Regions from separate parts of the Paenibacillus sp. RRE4 genome, predicted to be linked through region 3. Evidence: predicted binding sites of a transcription regulator. Region 3 holds the regulator's gene; each other region holds the start of a gene.
What was found. The regulator Rex, encoded in region 3, represses fermentation and respiration genes when NADH is low (regulators of the CRP and FNR family bind a similar motif). The targets are predictions, from matches to a motif close to TTGTGAAATATTTCACAA.
Positions count from the first base shown of each region.

Region 1: a site for Rex is predicted at 2,950-2,967, ahead of Q9R46_RS17815 (formate/nitrite transporter family protein). Genes of this name have one in related genera too.
Region 2: a site for Rex is predicted at 2,797-2,814, ahead of nadA (quinolinate synthase NadA). Genes of this name have one in related genera too.
Region 4: a site for Rex is predicted at 1,650-1,667, ahead of pflB (formate C-acetyltransferase). Genes of this name have one in related genera too.

Region 1 covers NZ_JAUZUT010000002.1:153,163-157,550, forward strand. The annotation lists gene Q9R46_RS17810 (molybdopterin-containing oxidoreductase family protein) at 1-1,473, opposite strand, end outside; gene Q9R46_RS17815 (formate/nitrite transporter family protein) at 2,006-2,863, opposite strand; gene Q9R46_RS17820 (S-layer homology domain-containing protein) at 3,213-4,388, shown strand, end outside.
Region 2 covers NZ_JAUZUT010000014.1:44,476-48,863, forward strand. The annotation lists gene hpt (hypoxanthine phosphoribosyltransferase) at 1-447, shown strand, start outside; gene ftsH (ATP-dependent zinc metalloprotease FtsH) at 548-2,590, shown strand; gene nadA (quinolinate synthase NadA) at 2,885-3,823, shown strand; gene nadB (L-aspartate oxidase) at 3,858-4,388, shown strand, end outside.
Region 3 covers NZ_JAUZUT010000001.1:2,826,445-2,830,832, forward strand. The annotation lists gene Q9R46_RS12695 (hypothetical protein) at 1-68, opposite strand, end outside; gene Q9R46_RS12700 (DUF5590 domain-containing protein) at 397-927, opposite strand; gene Q9R46_RS12705 (amidohydrolase) at 948-2,255, opposite strand; gene Q9R46_RS12710 (redox-sensing transcriptional repressor Rex) at 2,239-2,895, opposite strand; gene dinG (ATP-dependent DNA helicase DinG) at 3,114-4,388, opposite strand, start outside.
Region 4 covers NZ_JAUZUT010000001.1:3,001,627-3,006,014, reverse strand. The annotation lists gene adhE (bifunctional acetaldehyde-CoA/alcohol dehydrogenase) at 1-434, shown strand, start outside; gene Q9R46_RS13615 (hypothetical protein) at 1,308-1,475, shown strand; gene pflB (formate C-acetyltransferase) at 1,751-4,009, shown strand; gene pflA (pyruvate formate-lyase-activating protein) at 4,095-4,388, shown strand, end outside.

The DNA of each region.
Region 1 (4,388 bases), on a different contig from region 3:
CTGAAGAGCATTCTCAATCATCTGCTCCGGCTTCTCACCAAAGATGTCCGCGTCATAACCCATGGCTTGTCCAAGCAGGGAGAACAGCTCCACATTGCTTTTGCTCTCGCCGATCGGCGCTATAACAGGCTCCTGCAGCTGGACATACTGGTGCCAGTACGAGATGTACAGATCGGTTGCTTCAAAAGAAGACGTGGCGGGTAGCACAATATCTGCATATTTCGCCGTATCGGTCATGAACAGGTCATGAACCACCGTAAACAGGTCTTCCCGTGCAAAACCTCGCTCCACTCGTTCCGTATCCGGTGCCACCACCAGCGGATTGCTGCAGTAAACCAACATGGCCCGGATCGGCTGCTCTGCCTCCAGCAACGCTTCGCCAATCCGGTTCATGTTTACGACACGCGGATCGGCATGTTGCCTTAGATCAGGCCGCTCCAGCGCATCACTGTTGGTGCTCGCGTAGCTGTTCGTGCGAACGGCACCGCCGCCGCGCTTCAGCCACTGACCCGTAATTGCAGGCAGGCAGGCGATGCTACGCACGTTCATGCCCCCATTGTCATGATGCTGCAAGCCATTGCCAATATGAATATGAGCGGCCTGCGCTCTTCCGTAGAGCTCTGCCAGCTCCACAATCGTTTCTTCCGGCACGCCTGTAGTGCGTGCTACCCGTTCCGGGGTGTAACTGCGCACATGCTCGCGTAGCGCTTCGTGTCCCACGGTATATTTTTGCATAAATGCTTCATTCGTCAGTCCTTGCTCAAACAGCACATGCATCATACCAAGTGCCAGTGCACTGTCCGTACCCGGATAGAGCGGAATAAACCAGTCTGCCCATTGCGCCGTCCGGTTGCGATGAACGTCAATGACAACGATTTTGGCACCGTTCTTGCGGGCCTTCTCCGCGAGCACAACCTGATGCATATTGGTACTAACAATGTTACCACCCCACACCACGATCAGATCTGCATGCTCTGTATCCTCAGGCAACGTGCCGTGGTTAGCTCCCATCGTATATTTCCAGCCCGTATTACCGGCCGCATTACATATCGTCTGCTCCAGCACGCTTGCGCCCAGAGCATTGAAGAAACGCCGATCCATGCCGTCTACGCCAAGCACGCCCATATTACCGTAAAAACTATAAGGAAGAATGCTCTCTGGTCCATACGTTGCAGACAAGTCTTTGAACTTTCCTGTAATTTCCTGAATCGCTTCGTCCCAGCTGATACGCTCGAACTTGCCTTCACCTTTGGCGCCGACGCGTCGCATCGGATATTGAAGCCGCTCGGGATGATACACCCGCTCCGTCATATTTCGAACTTTATTACAGATCGCGCCCTTCGTAATCGGGTGATCCGGATTACCCGTAACCTTCGTAATCTTACCGTTTTCTTTATGTAATAGCAGACCACATGTGTCTGGACAATCGAGCGGGCATACCGCTGGAAATACACCATTCTCCTGTTCAATCATCATTGGGCTCCCCCTCTTTGAATAGCTATCCCTATATCATATCCCGTTCAGGGTTATAACGTAAAGAGAACAGAACGAATCGGCCAAATCTTCATCATTGCTGGGTAGCATGTTATGTGTGCAAACTGGTCATTTCATTCAAAAATTTTAATTTTGAAAAAGTTTTCTGCCTATGATTCATTCTCTGAATCCAGGGGTAAATAAAGAACAAGGCATTAGGCTGGTGTTTCCCCACTTCCTCCTCATGCCATATCATGGACCACTCCCGAAATTCGCCATGCTCAGGTTTCGTTCCCCCGAACCTTGTCATGGCGAATTTAATTTTGGGCAAAAAAAAGATGACCCTATCTCATCTCCCCACGATCAACCTTGTCGTGAAGCGATAAGATGCACCATCTCACTTCGTTATTCCGTATTCTTATCTGATAACTCCCCGTACCCCAACTTAATTTCACAAGCCGGTTTATTTTCTTAGCTTCTGACTATTTATGCTTACAAATACGATGCTCTTAAGTGTCGACTCTGTCATCTGTTATGCCTGTTTACTCCACATCCCTCTGCTTTCTGCTTCTACAGGAGACACTTTAGCAGGGACAACCGTATCCGGCTTGACCTCCGGCTCTGTTTTACGCAGATAGACCATCCAATATGCAGCCGCTACGAACAACGCTCCACCCGTCAGATTACCTAGCCACACCGGGATGAAATTCATGACATACTGACCCCAGGAATAATGGCCCTCAAAGATCGCCGCCGGAATCAGAAACATGTTGGCCACAACGTGCTGAAAGCCGATCGCCACAAACGCCATCGTTGGAAACCAAATGCCCAGAATTTTACCGCTCATCGTATCGGCTGCATAAGACAGCCAGACAGCTAGCGCCACCAGCCAGTTGCAGCCTATGCCCGAGATAAAAGCCTGCAGGAAGCTATCATGCAATTTATGTCCTGCCATATCGACCACTTTGGTCAGGTATACACCATCTGCGGTAAGCCCAAGGACATGACCGAAGAAAAATGCCACAAACAGGGCACCAAGCAGGTTACCCACCGTCACAAGCAGCAGGTTCTTCAACATCGTGGCTGGAGAGATTTTACGTGTGATTGCAGCAAGCGGTACAGCCATCATATTACCCGTCAACAGTTCTCCGCCGCCAATCAAGACCAGAATCAGACCTACCGGGAACACCGCCGCTCCGATGAATGTTGCAATGCTCCCCCACTCCGGTGGTGCAGATGCGATTACGCGAATATCCAGCAGAAACCCAAGCGCGATAAAGGCTCCCGCCAGGAAACCAAGAATCAGCACAGAAGAAACCGGATTCTGTGCTTTCTTAACACCAGCCTGTGCCGTATATTGTGCAACCTCTAAAGGCGTTTTTGTCGCCATATGTCATCCTCTCCTTTATCTTCAAACCGTTCGCAAATCATTAAATTCATCTATGGTTTTATTGTATCTCGACCTTGCCCAAAACTTTGTGCAAATAATCACAATCACAATAAACAACATGATTATATCCATCCATTTAATATGATCTAATACTATATTAGGGACTATCCGATATAAATAAAAACCCACCATAAATTTGTTATGCATAGAATGATGTTTACTTATCTTTCGCCCCCGTTTAGCTTACATTAATTTGTTGCAAGCCAAACTGCAGGATCGCACAAAACTTGAGCTTCCATGCTCTAAGAAACTCCGTTTTAAAAACTATATTACAGAGGAGGCATTAAACATGTTCAAGCATTCATTTCAATGGAAAGTTGTTATGGTCTATACTTTGGTTCTCACTCTCATCCTACCCGGTGTTTTTGTTCCCGTGAACCAAGCTTCTGCTAACGGGAATATGAATCTCCTATCCGCAGTCAATAATAATTTGGATCGAAATTTGAATACTGTTATCTTTGCCAACGGGAAATATACTGCTGTAGGTGAAAAAGGGAACATCATTCAGTCAACCAGTGGACTAGACTGGACTCGTGTGAATACGGGAGCATCTAATGCTAAAACTTCATGGAGAAGCCTTGTCTATGCGAACAATATGTACGTTGCAGTCGGAGTTGAAACGAATGCTTCCGCAAAAGCGAGATTGATTACTTCCTCTGATGGAGAACACTGGACGGATAGATCCGCTGTAATAGATGGAAGTATACTTCAAAAGGCAGTCTACATCGAAGGCAAGTTCTATGTCGTTGGCGGAAAATGGCACGCTTCTGATCGAAATCAGGATATTGGAATTATCTATTCATCTTCAGACGGAGAGAATTGGACACTGTGGAGTAGTATGCCAAAAATTTGGCCTTCAAGTTCAACGACAAGTACAACGTTTTATTTAATGGATTTAGCCTACATATCAGGTAGATATGTTGTTGGCGGGAATGTATTTGGTGGATATGCCTACTCTAATAACGGAATAAGTTGGACAAATGGATTTCGTGGTAGTAACTCCCTCTCTTCTTTTTCCATTTATAACGAAAAACTGTATATGATCGAAAACTATCATGATGGTTATTCTAGCAGTGATGGAATAACGTTCACAGCAGACCCTTCCTATAATGATACATTGGGAACGACACTTATTGGAACGACACTTTATCGTTTTGGTAAAGCAGGGAAACTAGACACTTCAGCAGATAATGGCGTGAGTTGGAGTTCGCAGCCTAAGATAACGAATATAGATATCAAGTCTTTAGCTTCCAATGGTACCGGCATAGCCCTTGTCACCTCCGCACCTAATAGTCTAGTGGTTACAGCGGACAAGTCCACGTGGAAAAAAACCGCGGCAAACCTGCAAAGTATTGCTTATAGTGGAAGTTCATGGGTTGTTGCAGGTCAAACCGTTTATAACAATACGTTGACCGATAGCATGATACTACATTCCTCAAGTGGCTGGGATAGTTTACATGCAAAT
Region 2 (4,388 bases), on a different contig from region 3:
AACCGGAACCCTTTGGTCATTTGTGTGCTCAAAGGTGCGTTTATATTTATGGCTGATTTGGTTAAGAACATAACGGTACCGGTTGAGATGGATTTTATGGCCGTATCCAGTTATGGTGCATCTACCAAGTCATCCGGTGTTGTCAAAATCATCAAGGATCTGGATGTATCCGTTGAAGGACGTGAAGTTCTGATTGTCGAAGATATTATCGACAGCGGACTGACCCTCAGCTATTTGATTGAACTGTTGGAAAACCGCGGTGCTGAAACTGTACGTGTGGTAACATTGTTCGATAAACCATCCGGCCGCAAAGTGGAACTGGAAGCTCACTACACGGGCTTTGATATCCCTGATGCGTTTATCGTGGGGTACGGTCTGGATTATGCCGAGCAATACCGGAATCTTCCATATATTGGGATTCTAAAACCAGAAATCTACACAAGCTGATATCCAGTAAGGCCGAAGCCTTGAGCTGTTCTTGGCTTCTATTGAGAAGCCATGTCGGGCTATGTTAAAATAATTAAAGTGTCTCGAGAGGAGGTAGGGGATGAATCGGTTCATCCGGAATTCTGGTTTTTATTTGATTCTTTTTTTAGTTGTGGTGGGTTTAGTTAGATTTATCACAGATGGAAACGATGTTATAGAAAACCCTAGATATGATCAGTTTCGTGCTGAGGTTAAAGCCAACAATATCGCCGAAGTGACTGTTCAATTCAACGGTCAGACATATCTCGTGACCGGCCGATACAAACAAGCACCTGATGGGGCCAAATCAGAAAATTTCTCAACGTATATTCCTCCTACGGATGAGGCAATTACCGAACTTGTAGCTGCAAGTGAAGCTAACAAATTTGAATATCATCAGGAACCAATGAAGGGTGACAGCATCTGGTTAACGTTGCTGACTTCCTTTATTCCTTTGATCATTATGTTCCTGCTGTTCTTCTTCCTGTTTAATCAGGCTCAAGGCGGCGGCGGTAAAGTAATGAACTTTGGTAAAAGCCGTGCTCGCCTCTACAATGAAGAGAAGAAGCGCGTAACATTTGAAGATGTGGCGGGTGCAGACGAGGAGAAACAAGAGCTTGTTGAAGTCGTAGACTTCCTCAAGGACCCTCGGAAGTTCGCAGCCGTTGGGGCACGTATTCCGAAGGGCGTATTGCTCGTAGGTCCTCCAGGTACAGGTAAGACTTTGCTTGCTCGTGCTGTAGCCGGTGAAGCAGGTGTACCATTCTTCAGCATTTCCGGTTCCGACTTCGTTGAAATGTTTGTCGGTGTCGGTGCATCACGTGTACGTGACTTGTTCGAAAATGCAAAGAAAAATGCGCCTTGTATCATCTTTATTGACGAAATCGATGCAGTGGGACGCCAGCGTGGTGCTGGTCTTGGTGGCGGTCACGACGAACGTGAACAAACCCTGAACCAATTGCTCGTTGAGATGGACGGATTCGGTGCAAACGAAGGTATTATCATCGTTGCTGCCACGAACCGTGCAGACATTCTAGACCCTGCATTGTTGCGTCCAGGCCGTTTTGACCGTCAAATCACAGTGGATCGTCCAGATGTTAAAGGCCGTGAAGCTGTTCTGAAAGTACACTCCCGTAACAAACCGCTCACGAAAGATGTGAGACTGGACATTATTGCGAAGCGTACAACAGGTTTCTCGGGTGCAGATCTGGAGAACTTGCTGAATGAAGCGGCATTGCTCGCAGCACGCCGTAACAGAAAAGATATTTCCATGCGTGAAGTGGATGAGGCGATTGACCGTGTCATCGTTGGTACGGAGAAGAAAAGCCGTGTCATCAGTGATCGGGAGAAACGCATTGTTGCTTATCACGAAGCAGGCCATACCATTGTAGGATACTTCCTGGAACATGCTGATATGGTACATAAAGTGACCATCATTCCGCGCGGACGTGCGGGTGGATATGTAATCATGTTGCCAAAAGAAGACCGCATGCTCGTTACCAAACAGGAGTTGCTGGATAAAGTAACCGGACTTCTCGGAGGTCGCGTGGCGGAAGAATTGTTTATCGGTGAGATTGGTACCGGTGCATATAGTGACTTCCAACAAGCGACAGGTATCGTGCGCAGCATGGTTATGGAATATGGTATGAGTGAGAAACTGGGTCCAATGCAATTCGGAAGTTCACAAGGACAGGTATTCCTTGGACGGGATATCGGTCATGAGCAGAATTACTCGGATTCCATCGCATATGAGATTGACCAAGAGATGCAGCGCTTTATTAACGAATGTTATGAAAAGTGTAAAGCCCTCCTTACAAAACATACAAGAGAGATGCATCTGATTGCCGAAACATTGCTTGAAGTGGAAACGTTGGAAATGGATCAGATCAAGCAGTTGATCGAAACAGGTTCCTTGACACCAAAAGCAGATAGTGACAATTCGGGAGAAGGTACGCCAAATGAAGGCGGCGAGCCAATCATTGATAACATCGGTGATGTTCGCGTACGCATTCAGGGTAAAGATGAAACATCTGAGCCGCCAGCTGGTGATATTCCGAATGAAGCTCCTGACTTGGATAAGGGCAGCAATGATCCAAACGATGGCGGTACGAAACCGACATCTTAATATCACATGTCCGGTCATGCTATCGGAAAGATAAGAGAGCCCTCGTGGCTCTCTTTTTTTGTAGAAATTATTCATTCGTAGAAGAAACAGATAATCAAGAGCTAAATGGCGAACCGGACAGCATAAGGGGGATAAGGGAGTATATCCTGCCCTTTTTCATTTATTGACAGAGTCGTGAACGTTGTGTACATTAGTTGTTAAACCGCTTGTGATTCGTTTCACCAGCGAACATAACGACACAGGTTAGCCCATGAAACAGCGCTTGACGCTGTCCCGATAAGGAGAGGATCACAGGTGGAAGCTCTGGCTTTAGAGCGCAAGGCTGAGATGAATCGTGAGCTGCGTGAGCGGCTGATGGAACTCAAGAAGGAACGTAATGCTATTATTCTTGCTCATTATTATCAACGTGATGAAGTACAGGAAGTCGCAGATTTTCGCGGAGATTCTTTCCTGCTTGCCCAGAAGGCGGCACAAACAGATGCAGACGTTATTGTATTCTGCGGTGTTCATTTTATGGGTGAAAGCGCTAAAATTCTGGCTCCCAATAAAACCGTTTTGATTCCTGATGAACGTGCTGGGTGCCCGATGGCGGATATGGTGAACGTGGACGGATTACGTAAGTTGAAGGCACAACATCCGAACGCCAAGGTAGTCACCTACATTAATTCCTCGGCTGAGATCAAAGCAGAAACAGATATTTGCTGTACATCAGCCAATGCTGTTCGTGTAATCCAGTCCGTAGATGCAGAGGAAATCATCTGGGTACCTGATAAAAACCTGGGGCATTATGTACAGCAGCACACAGACAAGAAGATGATCATCTGGGAAGGATACTGCAATACACACGATATGCTCACGGTAAAAGATGTTGTTGAGATGAAGGCTAAATATCCGAATGCTGAGTTTGTAGTGCACCCTGAATGCCGCCCTGAAGTTGTAGAAATGGGTGACTTTGTAGGTAGTACAACAGCGATTCTGGAATATTGCAAAAAATCCTCCACGAAGGAATTCATTGTCGGCACAGAGGATGGTACAGGATATCAGCTTCGCCTCGACAGTCCGGATAAACAGTTCCATTTTGCAACCAAGTTCCTGGTATGTCCAAACATGAAGGTTAACAACCTGAAGAAGCTGGTCAAATGCCTGGAAACGATGAAACCGCAGATTTATGTCCCTCCTGCTGTTGCTGATAAAGCCAGAGAATCACTAGAGCGCATGTTACTGGTGAAGTAACATGCGTTACTCTTGCTCCGAGACAGGTGAAACGATGATACCGCAATATATATATGATTTCGACCTCTCTGCGCTGCCGATGGTAGAGACCGATGTACTGGTGATTGGTTCAGGCATTGCTGGCCTGTTTACCGCAATTAAGGCTAGCGAACAGCATCGTGTTCTGATGATTACGAAGAAGTCTTTGCTTGAGAGTAACACCAGATATGCGCAGGGCGGGATTGCGGCTGTTATTGCTGAAGATGATTCTCCTGCGTACCACTTGCAAGATACTCTTGTTGCCGGAGCGGGTTTGTGCCGATCCGAGGCGGTTGAAGTCTTGGTGAATGAGGGCCCGGACGGTGTCAGAGAACTGATCCGTCTGGGGACATTGTTCGATCTGGAGAACGGCGAATTGGCGTTGACGCAGGAAGGTGCGCACAGCCACCGCCGTATTTTACATGCCAATGGGGATGCAACTGGATATGAGATCGTAAGAGCGCTCGCCGTTGAGGTTCACGAGCATTCGGGCATTGACGTTTGGGATGAGCACTTTGTGGTGGATTTGATTACGGATCGAGGAGAA
Region 3 (4,388 bases):
CAACCTCCAAACAACAGGACGGCAGAAACTACGGCGGTTAGAACAATAGGCAATACTTTCAGCTTCAAATGAATTACCCCTCCCAAAATGAGCCCGTCCTTAATCTACAGGCTTGTATATTTAGCTGTACATGATGGTCTGCAACGTTTATTGCAGATTTATTTGCGTTGTTTGTTAACTCCAGTACATATCTGAGTATATCACATCGTATATACAATTTCGAAGGCGAAAATATGAATAAATTAATAATTTTAACTATTTCACTGATGTTCAATGGTTGCAACGCGAAAAACCGGTTCAGTCGGTGTCCCGTCTGCCGGTTTTTTGCTTGTTTTTATGTGAGACTATGTTGAGTTGACCGTTCTATTGATCTTAACGGAGGAAAGAAAGACGAAGTCAGCTGTTCGGTAACGTATATACCAGATCTACTTGCTCTCCGTTGCTAAATCGGTAAAAGCGATAATAGTTATGCGTCTCATCGTTATAATACACTTGCCATACATAGATATTGTTCACAACGCCTGGCATGATTCGTTTGATCTCACCGTCTGGAACGTCTGAGCTAAAAAGGTTGCGAATCTGCGTTTCGGACATCCCGTTCTGCAATAGCTCACTGTGCACACCTGCCGCGCCTTGAACAGGCTGATTGTTATTATCAAACTTAACCCAGACCATAATGTCCTGATTATCTTTGTTTTTAGCTGTCATCGTCCAGTAAATGTTGTCAGAGCCATTCTTCTCGCCCCAGACGTACTTTCGAAGCTCATCAGTCGATGTAATCCCCAACTGGTCTTGTGCGGCTTGTACAGCCAATGCTTCTTCTTTACGCTGATCTTGTGTTACATAGACGTAATATTGCTGAAGTCCAATCAAAATCAGAACAAGAATGAGCAACGATATCCATATCCACTTCTTTTTTTTCTTCAAGAGTTGAACTTCCTTTCCTCTTAACGCGCAAGCAATTGATCAAAAGCCAACTGGGATTCACGCAAAATGCGCTCTTCATCCAGTGTTAAACATTCACCATGTTTTACGACTTGTTTGCCATCTACCCATACATGCTCCACATCTTTCGCCGAAGCCGAGTAGATTGCATGGGAAATCAAATCCGTGTGCGGATAGAAATGAGCCTGTTCAATGTTGAGCGCAATAAAATCAGCCTTTTTACCAACTTGCAAAGCTCCGGTATCGTTCAGGAAGATGGACTTCGCACCGTAAGCTGTTCCAAGAAGCAACGCTTCCCCGGCAGGTACGGCGGTAGGATCACCGGATACTCCTTTATGAATTAAAGCTGCAAGTCTCATTTCCTCAAACATATCCAGATTGTTGTTGCTTGCCGGTCCGTCTGTTCCCAGGGATACAGTAACTCCTGCTTTCAACAAAGCAGGAACACGGGCTACACCGGATGCAAGCTTCAAGTTACTACCCGGATTATGGGATACAGCGACATCATGACGTGCCAAAATCTCAATTTCTTCATCGTTGAGATGCACAGCATGCGCTACGAGCGAAGGACGTGAGAAAAAGCCATGCTTCTCCAGATGTGCCACTGGACGCAAGCCATAATCTGATACATTCTGCTCCACTTCACGAAGCGTCTCCGACATGTGAGTATGGAGAGGCAGGTTTAAATCATGCGCAACCTGAACAAGCTTCTCTATGTATTCTGGAGGGCATGTGTAAGGCGCGTGCGGAGAGATTACGGTTGTAATGCGTTCATTCGCCTGTCCATTCCATTCACGAGCAAATGCTGCGGACTCTTCGAGCTTTCTCATCTGCTCTTCTTCCGAACACAGTCCAATGACACCGCGAGCCAGCGCAGCTCTTGCCCCTGACTGTTCAACCACTTTTGCCACCTGATCCATATGGTCATACATGTCCAGGAAAGCCGTGGTTCCGCCTTTTAACATCTCAAGCACCGAAAGTGATGCTCCCCAATACACGTCCTCAGAAGTCATTTTGGCTTCCATGGGCCACATTTTTTCTTGTAACCACACTTGCAGTGCCAGGTCATCACCATGACCTCGAAGCAAGGACATTGCTGCATGACCATGCGTATTGATCAGACCCGGCAGGAAGAGCAGTCCTTTTCCATCCACTTTAGGCAGGTTCTCGTCACCATCCGGCAGCGTCTCACCAATATGCACAATCTTGTCATTTTCAACAACCATATACCCTTGAACCACAGTCCAATTGGCCCCTTCGTTTACTGCAAATCTACCATTGTGGATTACCCATTTATTCGTCGTTGTCATCAAGCTCATCTTCCTTCCCGTTCTCCAAATAATATGCCAAACTGAGCAAATCCGTTGTAAAGTCAGCATGATGAATCCGCACATGTGAAGGCGTTTTTAGAATCGTCGGCGCAAAATTCAGAATTGCCTCGATGCCCGATTCAATCAGTTGGTCGGCAACATTCTGAGCTTCGGTGTCCGGCACCGTGATGATACCAATACGGATATTTTCTTTCTGAACCGCTTCCGTAAGTTCTTCCATCGGTTGTACGGTCAGGCTATTAATTTTACTGCCAATCTTGGGCCCATAGGCATCAAAAATAGCGACAATTTTCATATTATCCTTCAAATAAGCGTTATAATTCGATAAAGCATGTCCGAGATTACCGGCTCCCACCAGAGCCACATTAATTTGCTGATCAATTTTCAAAATGTGACGAATCTTCTCGATCAGGTAAGACACATCATACCCGATTCCTTTACGACCAAAATCACCGAAATAAGCTAAATCTTTACGGATTTGAGCCGGATTCAGATCCAGTCGCTGTCCCAGCTCCTGCGAGGAAACCGTTGTCACCTCACGCTGAACCAACTCGTTTAAATAACGCAAATATACAGGCAGACGCCGTACTACCGCTTCTGATATTTTATCCGATTTCATTCTTGCTCCCCCTTACCATCGCCACGATTAAATAAATATTGAAAAGATGAGCATTCTGTATACATGCAATATCCATGCATGATGTCCTCATACAGAATGCCCGAATTATTAGGAATATAAGTTCAGTGAAGCGTTGCCCTGTTCGAACTTTGTGAAGTCTTCTTCAAAGTTTAACGCCATGGTGAAGTTCAATGCAATGTTATAGCTGTACATCGTCATTATTTTTGATTATCCACAGGTCGATCTAACCATTCAGCAATACGGGGAACCATCTGTTCTGTCAGCATATGCTCCATCTTTGGTCCCGGTAGCGAATACAGGAAGTACTTGCCGTAATAAGCTTCAATTACGCGCGTATCATACACAATGACGATTCCGCGATCTTTGCCCGTGCGAACAAGCCTGCCGAACCCCTGCTTGAAGCGAATGACTGCCTGTGGCACAGACAGCTTCATGAATGGATTTTTCTTCTGCTCTTGCAACAATTCACTCTTCGCTTCCAGAAGCGGATGGTTAGGCGGCTGGAAAGGCAGTCTCACAATCGCAAGACAGGTCAGCGCCTCACCCGGAATATCCACGCCCTCCCAGAAGCTGCTCGTACCCAGCAGGACTGCTGCTTTGGCATCCTGGAAGCGTCGGGTCAACTTCGAACGATTGCCGCTGTCAACACCTTGCCCCAGTAGCGAGATGTCATTCCCGGACAAAGCCTCTTTCAGCGGCTCATAGACTTGTCGAAGCATTTTATAAGAGGTAAACAGCACCATCATACGTCCTCGAGTTGCAATCGCCGTCTCAGCAAGAGAGTGCACCAGCATCTGAACAAAGTGTGCGTCCCCTACGCTTCCCTTCAGACTCGGGAAATCCCGCGGGATTACTAACAAAGCTTGTTCCCGATAATTAAATGGGGAAGGTAGCATCGAGGTCAGAAGCCGATTATTGTCGGCTGCTTCCTGCAAACCCAGTTGCTCAATCATGAACTGGAATGACTTATCCACCGACAGCGTAGCCGATGTAAGCACAACGCTTTTCTTTTTATCGAAAAACATCTCTTTCAGTTGCGCACTCACATCCACCGGAACAGCGTACAACTGGAGTGACTTGCTACGGAACTGTCCGCTGGCCTCCATCCAGTACACGGTCTTGGCATCATCCATACGCATGAAGAATCTTAAATTCTCCTTCATCGTGGTCAGATCTTTCAAAAGCCCGGTGATATCTGTAATCAGACTGTCAGACTGGTAATCATCCTGATCTTCTTTTACTTCAAGCAGTAGTTTGTCACCCTTGCGCACCAAATCACCCAAAGTCACATAGATCTGGTTCTCCAAATCTTGCAGCTCCTGCCACTTGGCAGGCTTCTGAGACGCTTTAAGGCGTAGCGAGAACTGTCCGGTCTCCCCTGGAGAAGCATCACTCCGTTCAGGCAAAAGACCAAACAGAGCATCGCTCAGACGATCCCACATTTCCTTCACTTCGACGGCAAGGGGAAACAT
Region 4 (4,388 bases), 180 kb from region 3:
TTAACCACAGCTTGGCGCATAAATGGGGCGGTCAGTACCACACCGCACACGGACGCACCAATGCGATCCTGATGCCACACGTCATTCGTTACAATGCGAAAAAACCGACGAAATTTGCATCGTTCCCGAAATATTCGCACTTTGTGGCAGATGAGCGGTACGCTGAAATCGCCCGTATTCTCGGATTGCCAGCACGTACAACCGAAGAAGGCGTGAACAGCTTGATTAAAGCGATCCGTGAGTTGAACAAAAAACTGGGTATCGAAGAATCGTTCCAGGAAATCGGATTTGATGCGAAAGACTTCGAATCGCGTGTAGATTACTTGGCAGATCGGGCCTTCGAGGACCAATGTACAACAGCGAATCCAAAACTGCCGCTTGTAACTGAACTGGCTGATGTGTACCGCAACGCTTTCTATGGCAAATTTGAATAACAAGCAACAAGCAACATTCAACAAATAACCATTTCAGATTGTTGCAAGTGATTCAGGGGTTCCCCATATCGGGGAGCCCCGATTGCCGTATAGTTGCAAAAAGACAGAGAAACAGGAAAGGAGGTGGGAAAGAGGGGAGTGAACAAGCGTACGGAGAGGTAAGCCCGAAAAGCGGCGAGGCGAGACATCCTTTTTTCAGGACAGTGTCCAGCACTGGAGTGTAGTAAGTCAAAATGGGCAGAAAAACGGAGAAGCGGAGCATTCGTTTTTCAGGAGCAGTTTCAGCATTTGTTACTCTACTCCCAGAGAAACGGAGTAATAAACCGCAGGAACAGCATGGAGCTCCGAAGTGTAGAAGTCAAAATGGGCAGAAAAACGGAGAAGCGGAGCATCCGTTTTTCAGGACTGATTTTTAGCACTTGTTCACTCCACTGCCAGAGAAACGGAGTAAAAACCACGGGAACAGTATGGAGCTCCGAAGTGTAGAAGTCAAAATGGGCAGAAAAACGGAGAGGCAGAGCATCCGTTTTTCAGGACTGATTTTTAGCACTTGTTACTTTACTCCCAGAGGAACGGAGTAATAAACCACGGGAACAGCATGGAGCTCCGAAGTGTAGAAGTCAAAATGGGCAAAAAAACGGAGAAGCGGAGCATCCGTTTTTCAGGAGCAGTTTCAGCACTTGTTACTCTACTCCCAGTGGAACGGAGTAATAGACCGCAGGAACAGCATGTAGCTCCAAAGTGTAGTGAATCAAAATGGGCAGAAAAACGGAAAGGCGGAGCATCCGTTTTTCAGGAACCTCCTTCAATCTTTCAGTTGCTCCGAGCTTAACGGAGCAATGGTTCCCCAAAACGGTGGGAACGGGAGGGGAGGTGGCTGTTTGCACAATAGAAGAGGTTCACACGATAACGGAGCGGGCAGGACAGACGGAAGAAGCGGAGCGTTCGCCTTTATCACCGGATTTTCACTTTGAAAAAGTGAATCGAAAAAATCCGGGGATAACAGCGATCTGTAGTTGTGCTGCCCGCGGAGTGGCCTAGTGTGAACAACCGTAAAAGCGTGCAACAAGACAACGCCCAACCAGAGTGAGAAAGGTCGCAAAGTTTGTGATAAAAATCACAGATGCTAAAATCAGCATGACTTATACTGAAAATGTAAAGAAAACAATCATTCCGCGGTTCCGGTTCCCAAGTAGAGAGATCGTGTTCCGGATAATGTGAAACAATTCACATAAATCGCGGATCTGGACATCTGATGATACGTGTACTGCAACAATGTGATGTGTCCAGAAATCCAAAAAAGCGGAGGGATTAAGATGTCGGTGATCGAAAAAGATGTCAAACAACAAACAGGCTGGAGAAACTTTACTAAAGGAACTTGGACCAAGACCGTAGATGTGAATGATTTTCTGGTACACAATCTGTCTCCATATTACGGGGATGAAGCTTTCCTCGCAGACGCTACCCAAAACACCAAAGAATTGTGGGATATCGTATCTGATCTGACCAAAAAAGAGCGTGATAATGGCGGCGTGCTTGATGTGGACGTGAACACACCTTCAACCATTACATCTCATCAACCAGGTTACCTGGATCAGTCCAAAGAGCAAATTGTCGGGGTTCAAACAGACGCTCCATTCAAACGTTCCATTCAGCCATTCGGCGGAATTCGTATGATGATTGATGCTTGTGAAGCATACGGTTTCGAAATGCCACAAGGTGTCATTGATATATTTACTAACATTCGTAAAACGCATAACCAAGGTGTATTCGACGCTTACACTGCCGAGATGCGTGCAGCACGTAAAGCAGGGATTATCACAGGTCTGCCAGATGCTTACGGCCGTGGACGGATCATCGGAGACTATCGCCGGGTTGCTTTGTACGGAGTAGACTTCCTTATTCGTAACAAAAAAGGTGAACTCAATGCACTCGAAGTCGACGTAATTGATGAAGATGTTATTCGTTTGCGCGAAGAGTTGTCTGAACAGATTCGTGCACTGCAAGAACTGAAACAACTGGGTGAGATGCATGGCTTCGATATTTCATTACCAGCAACAACGGCTAAAGAAGCATTCCAATGGTTGTACTTCGGTTACCTTGCAGCGATCAAAGAACAGAACGGTGCCGCAATGTCCCTTGGACGTGTATCCTCCTTCCTGGATATTTACATTGAACGTGATTTGCAAGAAGGTATCCTGACGGAAGAACAGGCTCAAGAACTGGTTGACCACTTTGTCATGAAACTGCGGATTGTCAAATTCCTGCGTACGCCGGATTACAACGAATTGTTCAGTGGTGACCCAACATGGGTAACCGAGTCCATCGGCGGGATGTCCGTCAATGGCGAGACACGTGTAACCAAAAACAGCTTCCGTTTCCTGCATACACTGCACAACCTGGGACCTGCTCCAGAGCCAAACTTGACGGTCCTGTGGTCCACGAAGCTGCCTGAAGCTTTCAAAGATTATTGCAGTAAAGTATCGATTGAAACCAGCTCTATCCAGTATGAAAATGATGATCTGATGCGTCCGATCTATGGCGATGATTACGGTATTGCCTGCTGTGTATCTGCGATGAAGATCGGTAAACAAATGCAATTCTTCGGCGCACGTGCCAACTTGGCAAAAGCATTGCTGTATGCGATCAACGGTGGACGTGACGAAAAATCGGGAGCACAGGTTGGTCCGGAGTATCCTGCCATTACAAGTGAAGTACTGGACTACAATGAGGTTATGAAACGCTTCAAACCGATGATGGAGTGGCTGGCTAAACTGTACATGAACACTCTTAACGTGATCCACTACATGCATGATAAATACAGCTACGAGCGGATTGAAATGGCACTCCATGACCGCGATATTCTGCGTACGATGGCTTGCGGTATCGCGGGACTGTCGGTAGCGGCGGACTCACTCAGTGCGATCAAATATGCCAAAGTTAAACCGATTCGCAACGAACAAGGCATTGCCGTTGATTTTGAAATTGAAGGTGAATTCCCTTGCTACGGCAACAACGATGACAGTGTAGATAACATTGCGGTAGAGCTGGTGGAAAGCTTCATGAGCATGATTCGCAAGCACAAAGCCTATCGTAACGCAATGCCAACGCAATCTGTACTGACCATCACTTCCAACGTTGTGTACGGTAAGAAAACAGGAACAACACCAGATGGACGTAAAGCAGGCGAACCATTCGCACCAGGGGCGAACCCAATGCATGGTCGGGATAAAAAAGGTGCGCTGGCATCGCTCGGCTCGGTAGCGAAACTGCCTTATGAACACAGCCTTGACGGTATTTCCAATACCTTCTCCATTGTGCCAAAAGCGCTGGGTAAAGAAGATGCTACACGCAAATCCAATCTGACTGCGATGATGGATGGATATTTCGGTCAAAATGCGCATCACTTGAACGTGAACGTATTTGATCGTCAGCAACTGATTGATGCAATGGATCACCCGGAACAATATCCGCAATTGACCGTACGGGTGTCGGGTTACGCAGTTAACTTCATTAAACTGACGCGTGAGCAGCAGCTGGATGTTATCAACCGTACGTTCCACGGTTCGATGTAAGTCATTTTTTCAGTAACCTTCTCAGGTATTCTGATTCAACATAAAATGAACGCATAGCGGATGCGAAAAGAAAGGAAGAGGCAACATGATGAACGGACATATTCATTCACTCGAAACTTTCGGGACGGTTGACGGCCCAGGCATCCGCTTCGTGCTTTTTATGCAAGGATGCCTGCTCAAATGTCAGTATTGTCACAACCCTGATACCTGGGCACTGGATGGCGGGAAAGAGATGACACTGGAGGAGGTACTGGCTGAAATTCAGCCGTACCTGTCCTACTATCGTAGCTCTGGCGGTGGACTTACCATATCAGGCGGAGAACCTACCCTTCAAGCTCACTTTGTTGCAGAAGTATTCAAGGAAGTCAAACGTCGCTGG